One region of the Paenibacillus sp. FSL K6-2859 genome, then DNA from elsewhere that is predicted to be linked to it. Evidence: riboswitches for the same ligand, from Rfam matches in the RefSeq annotation. Region 1 holds a riboswitch; each other region holds the start of a gene.
The links. A riboswitch is a leader RNA that binds a small molecule or an ion and turns the genes downstream of it on or off. The one in region 1 is predicted to bind cyclic di-GMP.

Region 1 (6,132 bases):
ACTCATAGCCTTCGGAAGACTCCTAACCTCTCCCCAAGGCAGCAAGGAAAAAATAATAAACACCGGTAATATAGTAAACAACAATCTGTTTTGCTTATAATATTTACGCAAATAAATCCTCCTTTCGGTAGCTGTACTGCCTCCACAGGTAATAAATGAACATACCTGTTATCGGACAATCGTCTTCTGACCTAATGAGGACTATAGCTTAGTAGCTCTGCAATAACGCAGAGCTACTAAGGATCGACCTTTAATTTTCATCAATCAGGAGACATCCGGAAGAAAAAGTGCACTTGCTGGAACTGTCTCTTTAGCTTGACTAGCACTTTCCCACATCAAGCGGACTCTCGCATCGCCTTCATTCTCGTAATACTCCACCTTGATATCGTATAGCTGGCCAGCCGTCAGCGTTATGGTGCCCTTACGCTCAGTACCACTTTGCTTAGTCCAGCTATCAATCACAGATTCCCCATTCACCCAGACACGGATGCCATCATCTGAGGTAGTGTAAAATGTATATTGCTCTTCATATAATGGCTTAATTTTACCGCTCCAACGTATGGAGAAACGATCAATCCCGAGGGCGGCATCCGGCGATCCTAGCCGCCAATTGAAATCGATCATCGCATCTGTTCTAGTAAGAGCTGCTGCTCCCGACAGCTGGATGTTGTTATAATATTCTCCTGCAAGCCCCTTCGCAAGAGGAATTGCTGCCTCTCCCTCTTCTTCGGAAGGTGCCGGCGCTGGAGCAGCGCTAGGTTTCGGTACCAGACTAGTATTTAATTTATCTCTAGTCAGGGTATAGTTGCTATTCATAAAAGTTTTGATTGTGTCTGCACTGTTATTATCGTAAAGCATTTTTCCCCAGCTCATCATATACGTCCATTTACTTTGCGATTGCTGTAGCTTCTCCAGATTAGGTACTTCACCATTCTCCCCGATCGCAATCGGTTTGCCAGCGGCTAGACTCAACAAGCTATCATAGTATTTTTGCTGGTAATCATTTTCGTATATATCTGCTGCCAGAATATCTACTTTATCTGCTCCTGGATAAGTTGACGCATAAGGATCTGACCAAACATTCGGAGCATTCGGACTCCATACCCATAACAAATTATTTAATTTATGAACGTTAACAAAACGGTCATACATAACATTCCAAAGTTTTGAAAAGTTGTTTTTCTTCCCCCACCAGAACCAGTTTCCGTTCATTTCATGATAGGGTCTCCAAAGTACCGGAACGTTGGCATCACGTAAGCTCTTTAGGGAGACCGCTACCTTATCAAGTTCAGCGATCAGACTGTTATATTGCTTGGTACCCGGTGTAACGTAACTATCGAACTCACTTTGGCTAAGCGTTTTTTTCACATTACCCCAGTCATAAGCGGTGCCTGGCAGGTTAGCATGAAAAGTCATAGCTACGATCCCGCCCGCTTTATTCCAGTTGATGGCGCTGTTCACCACATTTTGACGCTGCCAGGCCATCGTTCCTTCGGACTGGCCACTGATCGCGCCCAGTTCATAACCGTGAAGAGCTGCGTACTGTCCGCTTGTTCCCTTCAGCATATTGTTAATTTCATCTGGACTTTCTAAATAGTCATGTTGACCAGCAATAATACCTTTTCCTGAAATCGAGTAAAGATAGTTAAGCAGCTTTACGGCTTCGGGTGAGGCTCCTGGGGTAACTGGCGTACCAGAATTTGAAGCAGCTATGACAACAGACGGCGAAATTCCAACAGTAAGCGGAAGTGCAGTCAGAAACAGGACGAGTGACAGAAATGCGCCAAATAATCGATACGTACGGTAAGCTTTCAAAATAATCTCCCTTTCGGTAGCCAGGCTGCCACTCTTTCGAAGGCCCTATAGCTTTGCGTCCCTACCTTTCGATAGGTTTGCCTTTTCAATTTAAGAGAAATAATCTCTCTTACCGTAAGTATCGACGACAATTAATGATATATTTAGTGTTTTTATGACTTTTTTTGATAATTGAGTCAATTTACCTGTTTAAAGAAATTTCAGATTGGTTAAATAGATAGGTTAGACCTATGAAATGAATTGTTGTAGTTCTATATCATTCCAGTCTAAAGTAATACGAATATTATCTTCTTCTACTAACTCAGAACCCGTCTGTACCTCTATAAACTCAACATCCGTCAAAGCAAGGATCGCGTGCTTCGTTCCTTCCGGGATACGTACCACGTCCCCAGCCTTCACATTATGTTTCTTCTCATTCAGCACAATACTTGCTTCGCCGCTGACGATTGTCCAAATTTCACTACGCTTGCGATGTAATTGATAGCTGATATTATTCCCCTCGGATATAAAAATCCGTTTGGTCAGCACTTCATTACCCTCGTCGTATTTCACATAATCAATAACTTTGTAATGACCCCAGCGGCGTTCCTCATACATCGGTCTCTGTTCAAAGGTCTTCAGCACTTCTTTAATCCGTGGGCTCTCCGCTTTATGGGTAACCAGAATACCATCCGGGCTAGCCGCGATGATCAGATCCTTCGCACCAATTACCGTAATCGGAATATCCAGCTCATTAATCAAGCAAGTCCCCTCAGAATCCGCCGTCACAAAACCTTTTCCTACATGCTTGCTGCTCATTTCCTCTGTCAGCGTATTCCAAGTTCCAAGATCCTTCCAGAATCCATCATAAGGCTGCACCACAATATGTTCTTCTTTCTCCACCACCTCATAATCAAAGCTGATGGAAGACAATAGCTTATACTGCTTCTGCAATTCTTCATATCCTAAAGGCAACCCTTTACGCTGCAAAATATCTAACAAGTAGCCTAAACGGAAGGCAAACACTCCGCAATTCCACAATGCATTTTGTTCGATGAGCTGTTCTGCTTGTATGCGGTCTGGTTTCTCTTGAAAGTGACTCACCTTCATAAAACCATTCCCCCCCGCCTCTTCAGTGGTAGGAATGATATATCCGTATTTCTCTGAGGCATGTTCAGGAACAACACCCATTAGTGCCAGATTTGCTCCGCTTTCCAGCATGGTCCCCTCAAGCATAGCTATGGTATCGAAAAAGGATGCTTCTACATAAGGATCAACAGGCAAAATGGCTATCGTCTCCGCTGGAGAAACACCTGCAACCGAATAAAGATAGGTAGCTGTTAAGGCGATGGCCGGAAAAGTATCCCTACGCTCCGGTTCAACGATAATCGGCACATGACTTCCCAGTTGGCTTTGTATCATTTCTACTTGACCGCGGCCGGTGGCCAGATAAGATGATTCTGCCATCCCAGCTTCCTCCAGCTGTCTCCAGACACGTTGTACCATGGATTCCGGTTCACCTTGAGGGCTTTCAAGTACCTTTAGAAATTGCTTTGAACGTGAGTCGTTGGACAACGGCCATAACCGTTTACCTGAGCCGCCTGATAGAAGTATCATTTTCATAGAATGAACCCTCCTTGAATTATGGAAATCGAGCATAATTGAATTGTTATCAAAACGTCAGCTTCCGCTTAGCCTTATTTCGAGCGGATGCATTAAAAAAATTTATTAGGTATGAACCACTCCAAGGGATTTTGGACTTCCGATCGCTGTTATCCTCAGATTTCCTGATTTGAACCGCCGCCAGCGGTAGAAATCCGAGGATAGCATATGCTTTCGAAGCTAGCTTTCCTACGGAAATCTTTCGGGCGAACACTCCGTTTCTACAGTTCCAAATTCCCTTTCCGTTCTTTACCTAACCAACTTCCTCTAAATGCTTGAACCGTACTGCACCGGGCTGTACCAGCCGGAAGGCAGCACGTTTTTCTAAAGATTTGCTTCTGCTCCTATGGAGGCAGCAGCCAACGCAAGTACTACTACAACAACAAGGTTATCTGCCACTGCGATAAACAATCAGAGTACACTAACTATATAAATTGCTTAGAAACTTAAAATAAGGGAACGAAGTGGCGGAGGAGAATTTTGGAACTGGAGGAGCGATAGCGTCCGCCTTTGTCTGCGGATTTCTACCGCTATTAGCGGTTAAAATCAGGAAATCTGCAGACAACAGCGGCCGGAAGTCCAAACATTCTATGGAGTCACGCCTCATCCCTAAATAGAAAAATCACAAGTTCAATCTATATAACTTAGATTAAACCGCTCCAGCCACACTAGCAGAATAACCGCTCAATCCACCCATCTGCGGGCGGCCGACAGAATGATAAACGAGGCCGGTACCCTCGATTTGCTCCTTGGAATACACATTCCGCCCATCGATCAGCACCCCATTACGCATGCTTTTCGCCAGCTGATGCAGATCAATGTCCTTGAGCAGGCTCCAATCGGTCAAAAGACATACGGCATCGCTGCCCTCGGCCGCTTCCTCTGGCAGATGACACCAGCGAAGCTGTGGATGATCATATTGCTGCCTGAAATTTGGAGCTGCGATTGGATCATATAGTTTGACTGTTGCCCCTTCAGCCACCAGTGCCTCAACAATCTCTCTGGCTGGAGCTTCGCGGACATCATCAGTATTAGGCTTAAAGGCAAGCCCCCATATCCCAATCGTCGAACCGTGCAGGCTGCCAAGTGATTCATGCAGCTTGGAGATGATCATAAACCGTTGTCCCTTGTTCACTTCGACTACAGATTTCAATAATTTGAATTCGTAATCGACGTTGCCCGCGATTTGAATGAGCGCATTAGTGTCTTTCGGGAAACAGGAGCCTCCATAACCGATACCAGCCTGCAGGAAGGATGACCCGATTCTTTGGTCCATACCCATTCCTTCAGCTACCTCGGTTACATCAGCTCCCACTTTTTCACAAATATTGGCGATCTCATTAATAAAGGAGATCTTTGTGGCCAAAAATGCATTCGAAGCATATTTGATCATTTCAGCACTGCGTATATCTGTTACAAATACATTTTCTGTGAAACCCTTATGAAGCTCGCGCATGGTTTGTTCCAGCTCTGGATTATCAAGGCCAATAACAATTCTATCGGGATGGAGGGTATCGCGAATCGCTGACCCTTCACGTAAAAACTCAGGTGCTGACACGATATCAAAAGAATGATGGGTATACTTAGAGAGCATTTGGGAGATTTTTTCATTTGTCCCTACGGGTACTGTAGATTTAGTCATTATAATTTTGTACCCCTCCATCGCTTTAGCGATTTCAGCAGCTGCACCCTCAATGTAGGTTAAGTCTGCTTCACCATTAGGCAGCGATGGCGTACCTACAGCAAGAATGATGATATCTGAACGCCGCACCGAGTCCTGAAGATCCGCAGAAAAAGATAACCGTTCCTCTCGAAGATTCAGTTCAATCATTTCCTCAATTCCCGGCTCATAAATGGGCGATTCCATCTGTTTCAGCTTCTTAATCTTTTCCTCGTCCTTATCCACACAGATAACATGATGTCCGCTCAGTGCAAAGCATACGCCAGATACAAGACCCACATACCCAGTCCCGATTACTGTCAGCTTCATACAATCATCCTCCTTTTAGAAAATTGACGTAGGCCTGCTCAACATACTGCTTGAACTTAACCATGAACGCCTGCTCATCGAATTTACGTGCATGCTCCATAATTTGATCAATATCCCAAGCGTAGGACTCTACCTCATAAATAGCCTTAAGCAGATCCTCCACTTCTTGATGCTGAAAGAACACACCATTTACATAAGGAATAATAGTATCTAGTGCCCCGCCTGCTTGATAAGCGATTACTGGTCTTCCGGCCGCGTTCGCTTCCAGCGGTGTAATTCCAAAGTCCTCTTCTCCTGGAAAAATAAATGCCCGACACTGTGCCATCATTCCAGTCACTTGCTCATCTTCTAGCCGGCCCAGAAACGATACATTATCCTTAGCCATGCCTTCGAGACGCTTGCGATCCGGTCCATCCCCTACGATATAAAGCTTAAGACCGTTGCGGTTAAAAGCCTCCACTGCCAGATCAATCCGCTTGTAGGAAACAAGCCGAGATACTATTAAATAATAGTCACCAATGGTAGAAGAGCTTGTAAACCGGGCAGTATTAATCGGTGGAAATATGACATCGGCATCCCGGTGATAATAATTCTGAATCCTCGTCTTCACAACTGAAGAATTGGCTACGAACTGATTCACATTTTTGGAAGTCCGCTGGTCCCACGTTTTGAGCTGCTGCATGTAT
Region 2 (6,132 bases), 3.7 Mb from region 1:
ATAAGAATCAGAACTTAAAAATTGTCATGGCACAGGTAGCCTCTTCGTCAAATGAGCTAGCTCTTGGGGCAAATGAAATATCTACGGATATCGCTGAAATGACAGAATCTATTAAAGATATTGAGAATAAAGTCTCCAATTATACGAACTCAACGAAAGAAATGAACAGACGTTCAATACATACATTAGAACTGGTTGAACAAGGGCGCCAATCCGTAGATACTCAAGCTGAAGGCATGCGCAAAAACATCCAGGCTACTCAAAAAGTAGCGGATACTATCGAGGCCTTGTCTCATAATGCTCGCGGAATAACGATGATCACAAAGACCATCACTGAGATCGCTGAACAGACTAACCTGTTATCGCTGAATGCCTCTATCGAAGCAGCACGTGCCGGAGAACATGGTCGAGGATTTGCAGTAGTCGCACAGGAGGTCCGTAAGCTTGCCGAAGAATCAACGGCTTCAACAAAGGAAGTCTTTGGTTTAGTTCGGAGCATTGAAACTGATATTAAACAAGCGATTGACAATATCGCTATCAACGAAGAAGTCGTACAGGTACAGAATGAGATGATCACTCAATCTGCTCATATCTTTGCTCAAATTGTACAAAGTGTGCAGTATATTACCGAGCAGATCTCTTCCTTCTCTTCTGAAAGTGATCTTATGCTGGAAAGTGCCTTGAAAATCTCAGGTGCAATAGAAAATATATCTGCAATCACTCAGGAAACTGCTGCTGGCACCGAAGAAGTGTCGGCTGCAATGAATGAACAAATTAATGCCCTGCAGTCCGTCGCAGAAGAAACTGAGAAAATGACTCAAGCCGTATTTAATCTACAGAAAACGATCCATATCTTCAAGTTTTAAACAACTTGCATAACGAATAAACCAAGCCATAAACCGTCCTCTAAGTTTGTCTTAGGGGACGGTTTATTTTCTATTATTTCATAGGTTTGACAAGACTTTCGTCAAAATTCGAGTTAATTTGCGATAATATATTGACAAAGGATGATCCCAAGGAATATATTGTAAAGGAAAATTCTTCTTATAAATTTTAAATTAATATAGGCAAAATCTTCGAAAGAGGATGACGCAAAACCATGGATCTACAGCCTCATTTTTACTCTGAGGCCATGATTGCCAGGTTGCTAAGGACCCGGGACGGCTGAACTATTGTTCAGTCTTTACGGCGATTTACGCCACCAACCTGTGCCCTTTTTCGGAGCACAGGTTTTCTATTTTTGAGTTTATTGATCAATCAGATCACTTCGAAAGATCAATAACATAATAAATATTAATCAACTTGTGAGGTGTATCTTTTGAAGACAGTCGCAGATTATATGGCGGAAGCACTACGTAACCTCGGAGTGACCCATTCTTTTGGGATCATTGGTAAATCGATTTGTCCCGTAGTTCTTAAGATGGTAGACTATGGTATTGAATTTATTCCAGGGAGACATGAATCCAGCTCCGGATTCGCAGCAGCTGGATACGCGCTGAAAACTGGTAATCTAGGCGTAGCATTTGGTACTTCTGGTCCAGGCGGAACTAACCTGCTTACAGCAGCAGCACATGCGAAAGCCAACAACTTGCCAGTGCTGTTTATTACGGGCCACCAATCTATTAAAGAGCTTGGAATCCCCCAATGTCAGGACTCTTCCTCTTACTTAGCTGATTTAGCGGAGATGTTCAGACCTGCCACCTTGTTCAGTAAACTTATTGAACGCGGTGATCACTTTAGTACTATTTTTAATCATGCGATTTCAATTGCTCTTAACCAACGTGGGCCTGTTCATCTTTGTGTGCCGTTTGATGTACAGACAGAAGGATTGGAAGAGTGCAATATTGTAATTCCCGAACGCGAATCTCTAGTAAGTCTAGCGAATATCGACAGAGTAGTTGATGCTATCAATGCCTCAAAGAATCCTTTGATTATTGCGGGTAAAGGGGTCAATCGATCTGGGGCGCATAGCCAGCTTATTCAGCTCGCTGAAACTTTTAATATACCAGTAGTAACATCACCTGGTGGTAAAGGGGCTATGGTTTGGGATCACCCACTCTATCATGGTCCTATTGGTGTTGGAGGTTGCAACCACGGGGATGACCTGTTGAATAAAAGTGATCTATTTATAGTTCTAGGATCACGATTAAGTGATATGACCGTCTGTAACCTAAAACGGGAGAATCACCCGACAACATTAATTCAATTTGATATTGATCCGACCTTTGTTGGAAAAATCTTGTTCTCCAAAACGATACCAGTCACTGGTGATCTACGTGATAACCTAGTGTGCTACCTAAATCATATTGATCCTAATCATATTACTAAACGTGAAGCTATCCCTTATGTAGATTATTCAGAAGAGCTTCCCAGTCTGAAGAATCTTTCCCTTGCGTCTATTATGAGCACGATGAGTGATCTGATTCCTGACAATAATACAGTATTTGTTGATGACGGCAGTCATGGATTCAATGCTGCTAAATGGTACAAGGTTAAGAAACCAGGCAGTTTTGTATTTGATGCTTATTTTGCTTGCATGGGTAATTCTATCGGTATGGCTATTGGTGCAAAGGTTGCAGCTCCTGAAGAAACTGTCTTCTGTATTACAGGTGATGGCTGTTTTATGATGCTAGGTACAGAAATAAACACCGCCGTCTGCAAAGATATCCCTGTCATCTTTATCGTAGTAAATAATAAGCAACTCGATATGGCGCTTAAAGGGATGGAAAAAACTACTGGCCGTATTGATGGAACGATATACGAAGTCCCAATGGACGTTGTGAAATTTGCCGAGTCTCTAGGAGCGACAGGCTACAAGTGTGAGACTGCGGAACAATTCTCGACTGCAATTAAGGACGCCGTTGCTCTTAACCGTGTTGCAGTTATTGAATTATTAACAGACCGTGATGAAGTCCCTCCGACTGCACACCGTACTTTGAACCTAAATTAGGAGGCTCACTATGAAAGATAATGTTAACAGTGGTCTGAACCACTTCACGAATCTCTCAGGAGACTATGGCGCTAAAGCACTAGCTCCGATTAAGGAACATTTCCCTGACTTGGCAGAATTCATCATGGGTAATGCGTATGGAGATATTTTTCAACGCAATACCATTGAAGCTGACTGGAAGGAAGTCTCTGTTATTTCTGCTCTAATTGCAATGGGCCAGTTCGATCAATTAGGAGTTCATTATGTTATGGCTCTTCGTGTAGGAGTTACTGTAGAACAGCTCAAAGGGATTCTACTACACTTAGTACCCGCTATAGGGGCACCTAGAATCATCACAGCCTTTAATATTCTTCTTGAAACCATAGAAGAGATCCAATAAATAATAATTCGACATAAATATACACATTTCGTCTTTATTATTGTGATTTAAGAAGATAGATTACTATAGGAAAGATCGAACGTGGAGATAAAGTTCTGTCCTGGACAGTGGGCGCTGGATGGAAAAACGTAACATTTGTTATTGAATATCAAGCGTTACAACATAAAAAGCGGCAGGCCAAGGATTAACCTTAGCTTGCCGCTTTTTATGTTGATCTGGTCTTTAGGACTCGCTAGCAAAGAATAACCCCTTTTCAGTTAGCGCACACCTTATTTCATCAAGCCCTTTTGGTCCCATCCCATGGAGTGCCCGAAGTGCAGGCTTTGAAAGTCCACTCGGTAGCTCAGATTCTGTTCCGTTAACCATGGACATATGCATCTCCCTGATTACTGATATCTTTCATGTTTTTCCCAACCCATGGTACGCGCTACAGCGTCTTTCCAGGCGTTGTAACGTCGTTCACGCTCATCTATACCCATTTCAGGTGAAAAAACCCTCTCAGCTTTGTTAAAGCTTTCTAGTTGTTCTCTTGTCCAGACTCCTGAGGTTAATCCAGCCAGAAGTGCTGCCCCCAGCGCAGTCGTCTCCGCATATGTAGTTCGAGTCACTTCACTCCCGAGGATATCAGACTGGAACTGCATCAGCAAATCATTACGAACAGCTCCCCCATCTACACGAAGTCCGGTCAATGGCATGCCTGCGTCTTTTTCCATCGCCCCAATTACATCTCTAGACTGAAATGCTAGCGACTCTAACGTTGCTCGTACCAAATGTGCCGAGGTCGTCCCTCTTGTCAGACCGAAGACTGCTCCACGTGCGTACATATCCCAATAAGGTGCACCTAGTCCAGTAAAAGCAGGAACGACCACAACCCCTTCGCTGTCCTCCACTTCCCGCGCTTTGTCTTCTGAGCCTGCTGGCTCCGCTATGAGGCCTAGCCCCTCCTGAAGCCATTGTACAGCCGCTCCGGCTACAAACACACTGCCCTCGAGTGCATAGTAGAGTTCATCCCCCATTCCCCAAGCTACAGTGGTCAACAATCCATGACTGGAGACTACAGCTTCTGTACCTGTATTCATTAGAATAAAGCATCCAGTTCCATATGTGTTTTTGGCACTTCCGGGTTCAAGACAAGTATGTCCAAACAAAGCAGCCTGCTGATCTCCCAATACAGAGTGAATAGGTATTTCTGCCCCGAACCACTGCGCATCTGCTGCTCCAAATTCACTACCGGACATTCTCACTTCCGGCAGGATGGAGCGGGGTACACCAAGCTCTTCCATCAGCTCTTCGTCCCAGCAGCGCTTATGTAGATTATATAGCATTGTACGCGAAGCATTAGTTACATCAGTAGCATGTACAGCTCCACCAGTAAGCTTCCAGATTAGCCAGCTGTCTACGGTCCCAGCTAGTAGCTCGCCATTATTCCCCCGCTCTCGTGCGCCGTCCACATGATCAAGAATCCAGGAGAATTTAGTTGCAGAAAAATAAGCATCCACAACGAGTCCAGTCTTGCTAGCAATGAGTCCCTCTAATCCCTTATTCTTGATCTCTTCACACAGCTCTGCAGTACGTCTGTCCTGCCACACAATCGCAGGATAAATCGGCTTACCCGTTGCTCTATCCCAGATTAGGGCCGTTTCCCTCTGATTTGTAATTCCAATAGAAGATATTTCCTGAGGTGTTATCCCGCCCCGAGTAATCGCATCTCTTGCAGCTGCAAGCTGTGACGCCCAAATTTGCTCTGGGTCATGTTCCACCCAGCCAGGGTGTGGGAAAGATTGTTTAACCTCGTATTGCCCTTGTGAGACGATTCTAGCGTCCTTATCGAACACTATGGCTCGTGAACTAGTAGTCCCTTGGTCTAAAGATAAAATCATTTGCTGGCCTCCCAAGCATAAACAATGAGATATGTTCCACGATGAACAAGATTAATGTGTTTGTTTCAACAAAAAGCACCTCTGCTGTCAGAGGCGCTATCACACATTGTGTTTGGAATTACTGTTTTTCGACAGGAAGTCTTAGGGTAAAGGTTGTACTTTCGCCCAACTTACTGGAAGCTGAAATGGTTCCGTGATGCGACTCAACAATATTTTTAACAATCGCAAGCCCAAGTCCCGTTCCACCTGATTCTCCCCGTACACGTGCCTTATCGGCTTTGTAGAAACGATCAAATATATACGGCAGATCTTCCTGCGGAATGCCGACGCCTTCATCCTGAATTTTAATTTCAAAATAGCGACGCCCTTCTAAGACACAAGTTCCTGTATGAACTGTGATCTTCTTGCCACCCTGCGTATGACGAAAAGCATTATCGAGCAAATTGGTTAAGACCTGCTCAAGCTTATCTTCATCCGCCGCTTTAAGAACAAGAACATCGCTGTCTTTATTTAGCTGCAGATGAATATCACGCTCTTTCGCACGTACGGAAAATTTGCGATACACTCGTTCCAGCAGTTCGTTCACATCTACTTCTGCCTTCAACATATCCGTATGTCCAGCTTCCATTCGCGCAAGGTCGAGCAGATCCTTTACAAGACGTCCCATACGGAGTGATTCATCATGAATGACCTGAATCAGTTCACTGCTTTCCTCTGGTGAAGAAGCCATACCGTCAAGTAAAGCCTCACTATAACCTTGCATCATCGATAACGGAGTCCGAATCTCATGAGAAACATTTGCCACGAAGTCACGGCGCATTTTCTCGAGCCGTACCTCTTCAGTCACATCACGCAGAACAGCAACCACCCCACGAATGCTTCCTTCAGAGTATAAAGGTGCCATATGCACTGACCACACGCCC
Region 3 (6,132 bases), 5.6 Mb from region 1:
TCTGTAATGATCATATGGCGTCGAAGCAGATTGAATTCCGTATAGATGACCAAACATGGAGACCTCTATCCGAGATGCCCACTGTACTTGATATGGAGTGGATTGATGAGGTTATCACTAAGGGGTTAGTGATTTGTCACTTCCAGCCAATCGTGAATGCAAAGGAAGAGATTTTTGCATACGAGGTCTTATCCAGATTTAAAAAAGAAGATGGAGCCCTTATCTATCCTAATGAGATCTTTACGGCGGCACGCAATCGTGGCCGTTTATATGCTTTAGACCGGTTATGTAGAATGACTGCTGTAAAATGTGCTGCACCCTTAAATAAAAAAACGTTTATTAATTTTATCCCAACGTCGATCTACGCTCCAGAGTTCTGCCTAAGATCAACAGTTGAATTGGCCAATCAATTAGGCGTAGATCCCTCTCTTTTTGTCTTTGAAGTTGTTGAGACGGAGAAAGTGGATGACCTTGCTCATTTGAAAGCTATTTTGACATATTACAAGGATCGGGGATTTGAATACGCTCTAGATGATGTTGGCGAAGGCTTCAGCACAATCGAGATGTTATTGGCACTTAAACCCCATTACATGAAGCTGGATATGAAATATGTTCAGGGTGTGTCTAGTGATCCGAGCAAACAGAAAGTAGCAGAACAGTTTTTAGAAAAGGCATTAGAAATCCAATCCGTTCCCTTAGCAGAAGGAGTGGAATTTAGAGAGGACTTTGAATGGCTTAAGCAGAGTGGTTATCAGTTGTTTCAGGGATATTTATTTGGAAAACCTGACCCTATTCCCAAACAGTGATCCTAATGAGTAGATCTCCGTCTAGAGGATGAGATGAATTCAGGTCAGAGTCTGATTACAGGTGAGCCCCGGGGCTGTACAATTTAGGTAATTGAGAAGGGGGGCGGATGAATATGGAATGGCATAAATACATCACACGTTGGGCAGATTCCAGGGGCTGGGAAGGGCGAGAGATTGATTATCAGTGGCCTTCTCCCTCATTTCCAGTGGTAAGTATTCGCAGCAATTTAGGTCGCTACTCTGGTCAGGGTTATGGCAGCAGACCTCGTGTGAAGACAGCTGTTGGATTAATTGCTATTGGAGATATAGCTGTAGGCTTGATTTCCATAGGTGCGATAAGCGTAGGGGTACTATCCGTGGGTGCAATATCACTAGGAATGTGGTTAGCACTTGGAGCGATAGCACTTAGCTGGCTTGGCTTCGCAGCTGGGGCGATTGCTATTGCAGGAGTGGCTGTAGGAGCGATCGCGATAGCCGAAAAAGCGTTAGGTGCTGTCGCCATAGGGGATACGGCATTTGGAGCGGTAGCCATAGGACGGATTGCTGGGGGAGCCGTAGCTATTGGACAATGGGCATATGGTCTAATCGCGGTTGGCGAGCATGGCTTTGGGTTAATTCCGATCACAGGTGATGTGTGGAATTGGTTTCGGCGACTATTTGGAGGTTGAACGCTCCTCCAGTCCTAAAGTATCACTCTTCGTCTGGGACAGTTGATAAATAATATCGATCAGTTAGAGGAAATTGATTGCAATTACCTATGTCGATCAAATATCAATTTCATACCAAATAATCATGCAATAAGATGCATAGTTATGTTAACCTTTGTAATGTAATCGAAACTTCATAGGCAAACCTATGGAAATGTAGGGACGCAAAGCTATAGGGACTAAGGTTATCACGACTATTGTCAGCCAGCTGCCAAAGAGTGTATAACGCTTTTTGTTTTTAAGGTTTAATAAAAATTAAGTCTTAATTTTTATGCAACTTTAGCTGCAATCAAGCTACTCTTTCGGGGTAGTTTTTTTTGTGCCCATTTTTAGGCATTGAAGAGATTTATATTACATCTGGGGGGTAGAAAAGATGAAAAAAATGATTGCAATCGCTACATCGGCAGCCATGTTAGCTAGCTTTTCGAGTGAGGCAGGTTATGCTTTAGCAAGTGATGTAAGCAAGGTAACTGTAGTGAACACTGTAGTACAAAGCAAGGCTGACCTAATAAGCAATGCGTCAGTTATTCCGTTTGATCTGTACGGCAAGGCTATCCTAGGCGCTTATAATGATGTTTTTAGAATGAATCCTGCGAATATTAAATCCATTACCAATAACGGTGGTAACTACTCAGGTTCACCTATAGCTAAGGCTATTGATGGCGATATGAGTACGCATTGGGAAACGGGCAAACCGAATAGTTCAACGTTTACGAATGAGGTTGTCTTTGTATTCAATGAGTCCACTGAATTAAATAGAATCGTATATGCTGCAAGACAATCCAGCGCAAAGGGTAAGGGGTTTGCCCAGGAATTTGATATTTATGGCTCAACAACGGATGCAGGCGATTATACGCTAGTATCCTCTGGAGAATATAAAGGCTCAACAGGTGACGTAGTAGAGGTGCAGTTTGACAGGGCAACCTTTAAGAGACTTAAATTTGTCTTCAAAAAAGCTAACCAAGATTGGGCGAGTGCGGCTGAGTTTTCTTTTTACAAAGAAGATGCCGTATCCGCTAAAATGAAAAATTTATTCACAGATGACAGCTTGAGTCAAGTTAGCGCAGCATTTAATACGATGGAGAAATTAACGGCTTTAGAACAAGAAGTGCAGACACATCCACTGTACGCGCAGTTTCAAGCAGATATAGAGAATGCAAAAGTACTTCTGGAGAATCATCAAATAGAGGCAACAGCGGCTAAGGTTTCGAAGCTAAAAGGCTATGGTACAGCATATGAAAATGCCTATAGCGAAGCTTATAGAATGCCCAACTCAAACGTATCAAAAGTAACGGTGAACGGCGGAAGCTACCCAGGTACGAAACCGGAATACATGCTCGATGACCAACCGAATACACACTGGGAAACCAATAAAAACAATGACGACAGCTTCACGAATGAAGTTGTGTTTGAGTTAGCGCAAGCGAAAGTATTAGATAGAGTGGCTTTCCTGGCTAGAGATAACCGCAAAGGCTTCCCAGAGGCTTTTCAAATTTATGCATCAGAAACAAGTAAGGGAGAGACCTTCCAGCTCGTATCTAGCGGAACCGCGAATAGTACGAATGACTTTCTGGAGTTTAAATTTGAACCTACGAAGTTTAAAAGATTGAAATTCAAGTTCACAAAAGCCAATATCAACAGACCCTTTGCAGCCGAATTTAGATTTTATACAGAGGATAAAGTAAGTGAAGCTGTAAATGGTATTTTCACAGATGGCACGATGAGTGCGGTTGTTCCCGCTTATAATAGCGTCGAAGCAATCAACGAATTAGAAGAAGCGGCAAAAGTACATCCGCTCTATCCAATCCTGAAGGATTCTTTGGATTTAGCTAAGAAGCTAGTGAATGGTGAAATTCAAACCGAAGGCACCATCATTGAGTCGGAACAACGTGGAGATATGAAAAAGCATGCGCAAGAAAACCTGAGAATTGGTTTCGGTACGAACAACCAGCCTACAGGTCTCGTTGCAATGCCTGGAGATACAATCAACGTTTATGTGGACGCAGCTTCGAGCGATAAATTGCCTTCTTTAGTCTTTTCTCAACAAGAGGCGGCTTGGAACGTTTGGGCTAGCAGTGTGAAATTGCGTCCAGGTAAAAACACAATAACCGTTCCTGAATTTGCGACGAATAGTTATTATGCACATGAAGTGACTAAGGGCGGTACAGTGTATATCGTCAATCCATATACAGCGGAGGAACAAGGTAAAGCACCTATGATCCGGTTCGAGGGGCTTACCAAGATCCCTATGATGACTAAGATTACAGATCCTGAACAATTCAAAGCCTTCTTAACCACCTATAAACAAAAAATAGATGAAGATAAGGCAGCGCATCCGAATGTTCAAGATCGCAAGCTCATTGATGTGGTGGAAATGGTCAGCGATCATGTTATTTTCACAGGCACTGCGACAGAAGCTTATAACATGTTTATTACGCAAGGAAATGATCCGCTGGGTACCGTAACCGGCTATGATACTTGGATGAAGACGATCTTTGACTTCTATGGCTTGGATGGCAGTAGTGTGATTCATGATGCCAAGCTAATTCGTGAGAATATCCGATTGATGCAGCCTTATGGTGCGATGTATGCAGCGGGGGACCATACAGGGATACAACTTGGAACCGTGGGGACAATGTTAGGTGATTTTAACAAAGTCTATCCAGGCTGGGGATTGAATCATGAAATAGGGCATCGCTTGGCGATGGGCGAACGAGAATATGGTGAAGTAACCAATAATATGGTGTCTATGCTGATGTCAGTCTATGCGGACTCGATGGATACTCGTATTCCTTTTGAAAGTGATATATATAAATATGTAATCGAAGAAAATAAAGTGGTTATGAATCAGCAGGGCTTATTTGCACAGCTTGGTGCCTATTGGCAGTTAGAATTGGCGCATCCGGGTTACTGGACAGAACTGACCAAGCTGTACCGCGAGCGGAAGGTCTCCCTTCCGAACGGCGACAATTCCAAGCAGCAGTATTTGGTGGAGTTCTCCTCTGAAGTGCTGGGGTTAGACTTAAGTAGCTATTTTGCCAGACATGGCTTCACTGTGAATCCTGAAACAAAAGTGAAGTTAGCTAAATATCCAGCACCGAAAAAGCTCTGGTATTTAAACAATTCAGTGGTTCATTATGAAGGAACAGGAATAGCAGATAAGAATGTTGCGATAAAGGTTAATATCACGCCTAACACTACTGCTAAATCGAACACACTAAGCTTCAGTATGGATACGGATCTTAAGAAAGATTTCTTAGGTTATGAGGTGTATAGAGACGATAAGTTAGTAGGGTTTACAGGGACTGACCAGTTCGTGGATACGAATGTAGATAACAGCATCAATTATACGTACAAGATCGTTGGTTATGATAAGAAGCTGAACCCACTGAAGCCGGTACAGGTTAAAGCCTTCAAGCCAGCGTTATCTGTTGAAGATCAAATCACGTTAAAGCTTAATCAAGCTTTTGATCCGATGAACTATGTAAAAGCGACTAACTATCAAGGAAACGATATTACGGCTAATGTCACCCTGAAAGCAAATACCGTTGATGTAACGCAAAAAGGCGACTACGAAGTGGTGTATGAAGTGAAGAACGAAGGGGTTACAGAAACCAAAACAACACTGGTTACGGTAACGAGTGACTATGCTTATCTTTCGGATCTTAATGCCAAGTCAGTCGTTGTTGGTTGGGGTGAATTAAAGAAAGATAAAGCCGTTTCTGGTGGAATCATCAGCCTTGTTCGACAAGGGCTAGCTGCAACCTATGCCAAGGGAATCGGTGTACATGCGAACTCTGAAGTTGTTTATGATATTGAGGGTATAGGTTATGACTTCTTTGAAAGCTACATCGGGATCGATCAAGCGATGAAAGGAAAGCCATCCTCTGCAACCTTTGAAGTGTATGTAGATGGAGAGAAGAAATTCGCGAGTGATGTTTTCCGGGCAGGGACAGAGCATGAATTTGTGAAAATACCTGTGACAGGTGCGCGCGAAGTGAAGCTGGTTACCACAGATGCTACAGATGGCAATGCTTCAGATCATACGGTATGGGCCGATGCGAAGTTTACGAATACTTCAAGTAAGCCGACCATCACAGTGCCGGAAGAGACAACTTTCGTTCAGTTGAATAGTGAATTTGATATTTTGACTGATGTCATAGCCGTTGATAAGGAAGATGGTAACTTGATTGGAGCCGTTGAGGTAAACCCGAATGGTTTCACTTCAAGTAAAACAGGCACTTACACCGTCGAACTGTCAGTTACAGACCGGGATGGGAATACAGCTGTGCAGACCCGAAAGATCGTTGTGTACAGCGCTAGTAAATACTTGAGTGATACAGCTTGGCAGTCGGCAAGAACGGATTATAATGTGGTTCGTAAGGATAAGGCAAGTTCTAACAATCCGATTAAACTACTTGTAAATGGCGTAACCAAAGAATTTACGAAGGGCTTAGGAACGCATGCTAACTCTGAAATTGTGTATAATCTGGCGGGTGCTAATTTCGAATATTTTGAAACATGTGTAGGGGTTGACCGAAATATCCCAGAGCAAAATAATTCTAGTGTGATCTTCAAAATCTTTGCCGATGGGGCAGAAGTATATAATAGCGGACTGA
Region 4 (6,132 bases), 640 kb from region 1:
GCACGTTGCAATACGCCTTCTGTTTCAATGTGCATCTTTTGTACATCTTCAGCTGTAAGGATTTTCTCACGCTGTAGCCGCTCCGCATACACCTTGTAAACGGTTGGATGATTACGCACCTTGCCGTACACGATAGGTTGTGTAGTTTCAGGATCATCCATTTCGTTATGTCCATGACGACGATAACCGATGAGATCAATAACGAAATCCTTTTTGAATTGATTGCGATATGCGCTAGCTAAACGAACAGCTGATATACAGGCATCGGGATCATCAGCGTTGACATGGATAATTGGAATTTCATATCCTTTTGCGATGTCACTCGCATAATGCGTTGAACGGGAGTCTTCACTTTCTGTCGTAAAGCCGATCCGGTTATTAACAATGATATGGATCGTCCCGCCATTCTGATAACCTTGAAGTTTGCCAATATTAAGTGTTTCTGCAACAATTCCTTCACCTGGAAAAGCAGCGTCGCCATGCATTAGCACCGCTATAGCTTTACTGGTATCAATCTTCGGCAATCCGGCTGTGCTCCGATCTTCTTGAGCAGCACGAGTGAAGCCTTCCACGACAGGATTGACGAATTCCAAGTGACTTGGGTTATTCGCTAGTGTTATTCTTGTGCGTACGGTTTCTCCTTCGCGAACAGCGCGGTCTGCACCGAGATGGTATTTCACATCACCCGTCCAGCCATAGTTAATGCCTGTAGAGCCTTCGGAAGGGAAAAGCTCCTTGTTTGGAGAATGATGAAACTCTGAAAATATAATATCATAAGGTTTGCCCAAAATATGGGCAAGAACGTTGAGGCGACCACGATGCGCCATGCCCATCAGAATATGCTCTGCACCGTCATGCGCAGCAGCGCGTACGATTTCATCGAGCATCGGTACGAGAGCGTCATTGCCTTCCAAGCTGAAACGCTTCTGACCCACAAAGGTTTTGTGGAGGAAGGTTTCGAATTGCTCGACTTGGATCAGGCGGTTTAGCAGCTCTTTACGTTCTGTATTATTTAAAGGCGCTGGTGAGCTTGTGGATTCTGCCTGTCTGTTCAACCATTTCAGTTCTTCTTCTTCATGCACATGCCCGAATTCATAGGCGATCGTCTTGGTGTAAGCCTGACGCATACGCTGAACTGCATCCCATCCGGTATGCACATCATTCGGGGCATTCTCCCAAATGAGCGTGGCAGGTAGTGCGATCAGATCCTCACGAGTCAGCTCATAGGTTTCGAGTTCGAGATATTTAGCCATGGGATTGTGATCACGCTCAAGCGGATCAATATCAGCGGCCATATGGCCATATATACGAATATTAGCGATTAGCTTGGAAGCTCTTACTGCCTTTCTAAGCCATTCGGTGTCTCCCGAAATGCGAGGCTGTGGAGCCGGTTCGCTGTCCGGTGTTAGGGGTGGGGGACCCGAATTTGTAAAAAGCTCGCGATAATTATTCTCTACGGTGGATGGATCTTTCACAAACTGTTCATATCTTTCTTGAATGTAGCCTAAATTGGGTCCGTAATACTTACTCCAAATGGATTCGTTATAGGGCTCTTTGGCTGCCATGAATACATCCTCCTTAACGGATGAACTCCATACGTGACATTTTGTGTCAACGCTTACTGGAGCTGTGATGATTGCGGTTTCATTTCTCATCTTATTGTGCTACTTTCCACACGTGTAATCAATTCATTCTTTCGTCCAATACGTTCGCAAAATGGTATGGGTTAGCTTGTTCTAATGAAAAGAACGCTGTTTCTTCTCATTACCCATTCCTAAGGCCCACTAAAATGATTCTAATATCCTTATTTTTAACTAATAGGGAAGGAAGCATCATTATATTGGCTTAATTAATTTTATGAATAGGACGAGTATCGTGTTAATAGGACAAGATATCACAGAAAAGAGCTTCTATTTTTTGTTTTTTAATGGAAAAACTAATCAGAAATCGACACACTTTTCCACTTTAGTATAGTATAATGTTATTGCAGTTAGCGTTTTTCATCCTTTTTGAAGTAGATCCTTTCGTGTAAAGGGTCCAGTAAAAGGTAAACCTGCCGAAAGACAGGGGCACAAAGTCGCGGGTCTAAGGTAGAAATACTATGACAGCCGGATTGCCTGGGGACGTAAAATCTTAGGAGGAGATTTTTTGGACAAGTCCAACCAGGGAAGCAACAGAGAACAGCAGGTTATTGATGTAGACGTAGAGTGGGTACATTTATTATTAGCAGCTAAGAAGGCTGGCATAAAGGCAGATGAAATTCGTCGATTCTTTCAGGAGAAGACTGTGCAAGCCGTGCAGTAATACATTAGAGCGTTATATACCGAAAAAGGGCATGGCGATAAATCGCTGTGCCCTTTTTCTATAAGTTGTACACGATACATGGTTAGAATATAAAACGCCTTCGCCATCCATGTTAGGAGGGCGAAGGCGTTTATGTTTGATAGTATGAGTAGAAGAGGATCTTATTAGATCAGATGAAGGATTAGTCCTTCTGATCCAGGCGCCATTTCTGGTAGTCCAGAAACTCCTTGAATTCGCGTTTGCTTATGCCTGAGGCCATAGCTTCCTGCACCAATCGGAACCATTCCGAATCTAAAGGCGATTCCTCAGCATCATTAGGCTCTCCATAGAGCAAAGCATGGATGGATACCTGAAGCGCATCGGCGATCTTTTCGATAAACTGGATGGAAGGATTGGATTGGATGTTTCTCTCCACATTGCTAAGATACGATTTAGCAACATCCGCTCTGTCCGCAAGCTCAGATAGGGAGAATCCCTTTTCTAGGCGGAGATGCTGGATACGTTGGCCCATATTTTGTGCCACTATGCTGACGCCCCTCCGTATTTTTTGTTATTAGTATAGCAAATATCGATAAATTCGACAAAGTTTATTGTAAAGAGAAGAGCAGCATCTACTTATCCGCTTTCCGGAATAAGAATCTGCTGCTCTTCGAATGGAAGACTTATTAGATTAGTAGTCAGTTCCTTTGCCTTGTTTAGCAAAGAAATCCCAAGTTAGTGTTAATGAATCCTTTTGGAAATAGTTTTGATCTTGGCCATCATCAACAAATTCAAATTGGACTGCGAATGTATCATTAGTACCGGCTTTAATTCCAGCTGCTTCACTGAGTAAAAACTTTCTTTCTACGATATCAGGGGACAAAGCTTTCAAATCGGCTAGTGTTGTTTCATAAACTACTTTATCGGCTTGAAATATATTACTCTTATCAAGATTTGTTAAGAATTTAACTTTAATGGATTTACCTAAATCAACACCGTTGTTGTTACCGCCCACATCATTAACGGAGTAGCTTGTCTTAAGAAGAACAGATCCGATATCGAGGGAACCGTCATTTTTTAATTTGAAGGTTTTAAATACAGTATCACCTGGCTTCAGGTTTGCGATATTTACGATAACAGAAGGGTCGGAGTTCAAATCGAGTGTACCTGCAGCGAATGTAGAAGTGTTTTGTGCAGTGTCACTAAAGTAAGCGAAGGTTCCTCCACCAATCAATGATAAACCCAGTGCTGCAGATGCTACGCCAAGACCCAATGTTTTTTTGATACCCATAATTAAAATTCCTCCTCGGTTTTTGTGGTTTTTTTATAAAATTTATATATTGTAACTTCCGGTTCGTAAGCGGAAGCGGACAATCAACGGATTACTGTATTTCAGTTGGGGGTGGAGAGGTGGGCAGTATAGCAGCATTTTTCTTTTCGAGTGCAGCTACAGCCTTCCATGATGAGTACAGGGCATAGAGCAGGAGCATCAAGCCTGGTACGATCATGAGCACGACACTTCCAGCTTTGGAAACTGCGAAATTCATAGCGTAACCTACGTAAGGTACGGTAACCCCGGTATACTCAGCTACAACATTCGTTGAACTGGTAGGGTTCATATCAGGCGCATCATTGTTATCGCCTTTCGTACGATACATGGCTTCACCAGTAGCGTTGTTCATTGTTGCTTCCACAACACGGTGAGTAATGAGCAGGTTTTCTTCATTTCTAAAGGTGATAACATCGCCTTTTTTGAAGCGATTCATATCTCCTCCGGGTTTTAAAGCGACAATCGATCCGGTGTGAATCCCTGGTTCCATCGAACCTGAGAGTACGGATTTGATCTGGTATCCGAAGAAGGCAGGTTCACCGCCGGAGGCCTTTGATAAAACTACAGCTACCACCAGCAGGATAAAGATGACAAGCATGATGCTCGATAATGTATTGTTGATCATTTTTTTAATCCGCATATTATTCTCCACCTTTGTCTTGTTGAGGGGCCGCAGGAGCTGGTGTTGCTGCCGGTGGGGAAGAGGTTGTATCTTCCGCCTTTGGCGTCTCCTGAGGAACCTTTTGCTGTGGTACATCTTGTGGAATCGTTGGCTCTTCACCAACTCCCGGAACGACTGGGTTAGTGGCTGGGGCTTCAGGTTGTTCTTTATTTATGTTTTCTGGAGCTGCTTCACCTGTCGGTGGAGTCACTTCCGTTTTTGTTTTCTCTTCTGCTTTCGCTTTGTCCTCGGCTTCTTGCTTTTCCTTCTTCTCCAGGGCCAAACGCTCTTCTTCTTTCTTCGCTTGTTCCAGCGCCTCTAATCGGGCTTTCTCAAGGGCTTCCAATTGTTGTTCACGGGCTTGACTGATCAATTGGAGCTGACTCTGAAGATTGCTGATTCCTGAAGTAGCGGATTCTTTAAGGTCATTCATTTCAGTGTTGAGATTCTCATAAGTGGAGGTCAGTTCGCTAGAGATATTGCCGGCCGGCTGACTAAAAGGAATCAGGAAAGGCAACGGCTGCTGAAACGCCTCATTGCGTAACTCGGGTTGTCCATATACATCACTGGTCACTACCGAAGCAAATGGAAGGCCGATGTCGTGTATGGAGTTTAGGTACTGGATAACTCCCTTTAATGAAGCATTTAGAGATTCAGAGATTACCCCACTTTGATTTAGGCTGCTTTGCAGCTCTCTGAAGAATGGTTCATCCTTGATTTCTAGACAGTTTGAATCTAGAGAGGTCATATATCCTCCAATCTGGAATAGGACGGCTGCTGCTGCGTTCAGCTCACCATTGATTTCGTTCCAAATTTGGCTGTTGGTGGCCAGTTGCTCATTCACGCCATTGATTTGAGATTGAAGTGCGGAGATTTGTGTGGAAATCTCTTGCGCTGCGACATCAAGCTCATCCAGCGTCATGCCTTCTATTCCCGAAACGTCTGAGAGACTGCCTGAAGGGGTATAGCTTTGCAGAGATCCTTTTAAAGCAGTAGCTCTTTCGATATGATCTTTGAGTTCTGTTAGAAGCCCCTTGATCGAGTTTGGAAATACTTCGCAAAAGCTAATGGTGCTAGTGGTTTGCGCAGTAGCTCCAAAACCACCATAGGTACTACCCACTTGCTGCGAGGTAGTCAGAAACAAGACGGAGACAGCCATTCCTGATTGCAGAACACGTAATCCGATTTGCTTCTTTCGTTTAGGCCTTCTTTTTGCTGATCTGGGTCTCAGAGGAATACCTCCCCTCAATGTCTTGAGTTACTTTGGTTCGTTATTATTGTTCTTTATTAAGAACAACTTCTGTAATGAATAATACATGGAATAATTTGAAAAGAAAACTGTCAATAAGTCTCATTTGTACTCTATAAAGAACGATAATGTTAATTTATCTCTATTTATCTCGGTTTATCGCTTGATATCTATTTTTATTCGCAATAAAGAACGATATAAGAGGCGACTGCATTAAAAATAGCCTAATCGCGCGTGAAGCGCGATTAGGCTATTAAGAATTCTTGCGAGTTTTAATTGTGGGTTCAGTTAGGGAAGACGAGTACCACGTGAACTAACATATAGGTCATACCATTCTTTTCGAGTAAGCTCCAGCTTGTCCGCATCGGCGCAGGCAGCGATGCGCTGCGGATTCACAGTCCCAATCACAGGCTGAATAGCTGCCGGATGTGTCATTAGCCAGGATAGCACTATGGCTTCGGGTGTTGTTCCTTTTTTATCTGCAATTTGTTTAACCATGGCGGCTGTCTGGACGATATTCTCTGGCTGATCCTCTAATGAACGTCCGCTAAATATGCCTTGTGCGAGTGGGCCCCAAGCTTGAAGCTGAATGTTCTCCATTCGGCAATG

Region 2: it holds a riboswitch for cyclic di-GMP, as region 1 does, so the genes downstream of both, MHB64_RS21480 (thiamine pyrophosphate-binding protein) here and MHB64_RS04735 (glycosyl hydrolase) in region 1, are expected to answer to the same signal.
Region 3: it holds a riboswitch for cyclic di-GMP, as region 1 does, so the genes downstream of both, MHB64_RS29790 (NPCBM/NEW2 domain-containing protein) here and MHB64_RS04735 (glycosyl hydrolase) in region 1, are expected to answer to the same signal.
Region 4: it holds a riboswitch for cyclic di-GMP, as region 1 does, so the genes downstream of both, MHB64_RS01960 (anti-repressor SinI family protein) here and MHB64_RS04735 (glycosyl hydrolase) in region 1, are expected to answer to the same signal.

Annotation. Positions count from the first base shown of each region.
Region 1 covers NZ_JBBOYU010000001.1:1,078,389-1,084,520, reverse strand. Annotated here, with positions in the region: gene MHB64_RS04740 (glycosyl hydrolase) at 1-111, opposite strand, end outside; gene MHB64_RS04735 (glycosyl hydrolase) at 265-1,815, opposite strand; cyclic di-GMP riboswitch class I at 1,828-1,907, opposite strand; gene MHB64_RS04730 (sugar phosphate nucleotidyltransferase) at 2,044-3,417, opposite strand; gene MHB64_RS04725 (UDP-glucose dehydrogenase family protein) at 4,106-5,446, opposite strand; gene MHB64_RS04720 (glycosyltransferase) at 5,451-6,132, opposite strand, start outside.
Region 2 covers NZ_JBBOYU010000001.1:4,787,791-4,793,922, forward strand. Annotated here, with positions in the region: gene MHB64_RS21475 (methyl-accepting chemotaxis protein) at 1-866, shown strand, start outside; cyclic di-GMP riboswitch class I at 1,057-1,152, shown strand; gene MHB64_RS21480 (thiamine pyrophosphate-binding protein) at 1,310-2,950, shown strand; gene MHB64_RS21485 (carboxymuconolactone decarboxylase family protein) at 2,961-3,329, shown strand; gene glpK (glycerol kinase GlpK) at 3,716-5,209, opposite strand; gene MHB64_RS21495 (ATP-binding protein) at 5,328-6,132, opposite strand, start outside.
Region 3 covers NZ_JBBOYU010000001.1:6,689,949-6,696,080, reverse strand. Annotated here, with positions in the region: gene MHB64_RS29800 (EAL domain-containing protein) at 1-806, shown strand, start outside; gene MHB64_RS29795 (hypothetical protein) at 920-1,474, shown strand; cyclic di-GMP riboswitch class I at 1,643-1,729, shown strand; gene MHB64_RS29790 (NPCBM/NEW2 domain-containing protein) at 1,887-6,132, shown strand, end outside.
Region 4 covers NZ_JBBOYU010000001.1:442,128-448,259, forward strand. Annotated here, with positions in the region: gene MHB64_RS01955 (2-oxoglutarate dehydrogenase E1 component) at 1-1,565, opposite strand, end outside; cyclic di-GMP riboswitch class I at 2,037-2,121, shown strand; gene MHB64_RS01960 (anti-repressor SinI family protein) at 2,149-2,304, shown strand; gene MHB64_RS01965 (helix-turn-helix domain-containing protein) at 2,486-2,815, opposite strand; gene MHB64_RS01970 (TasA family protein) at 2,975-3,574, opposite strand; gene sipW (signal peptidase I SipW) at 3,666-4,253, opposite strand; gene MHB64_RS01980 (hypothetical protein) at 4,255-5,523, opposite strand; gene MHB64_RS01985 (aldo/keto reductase) at 5,812-6,132, opposite strand, start outside.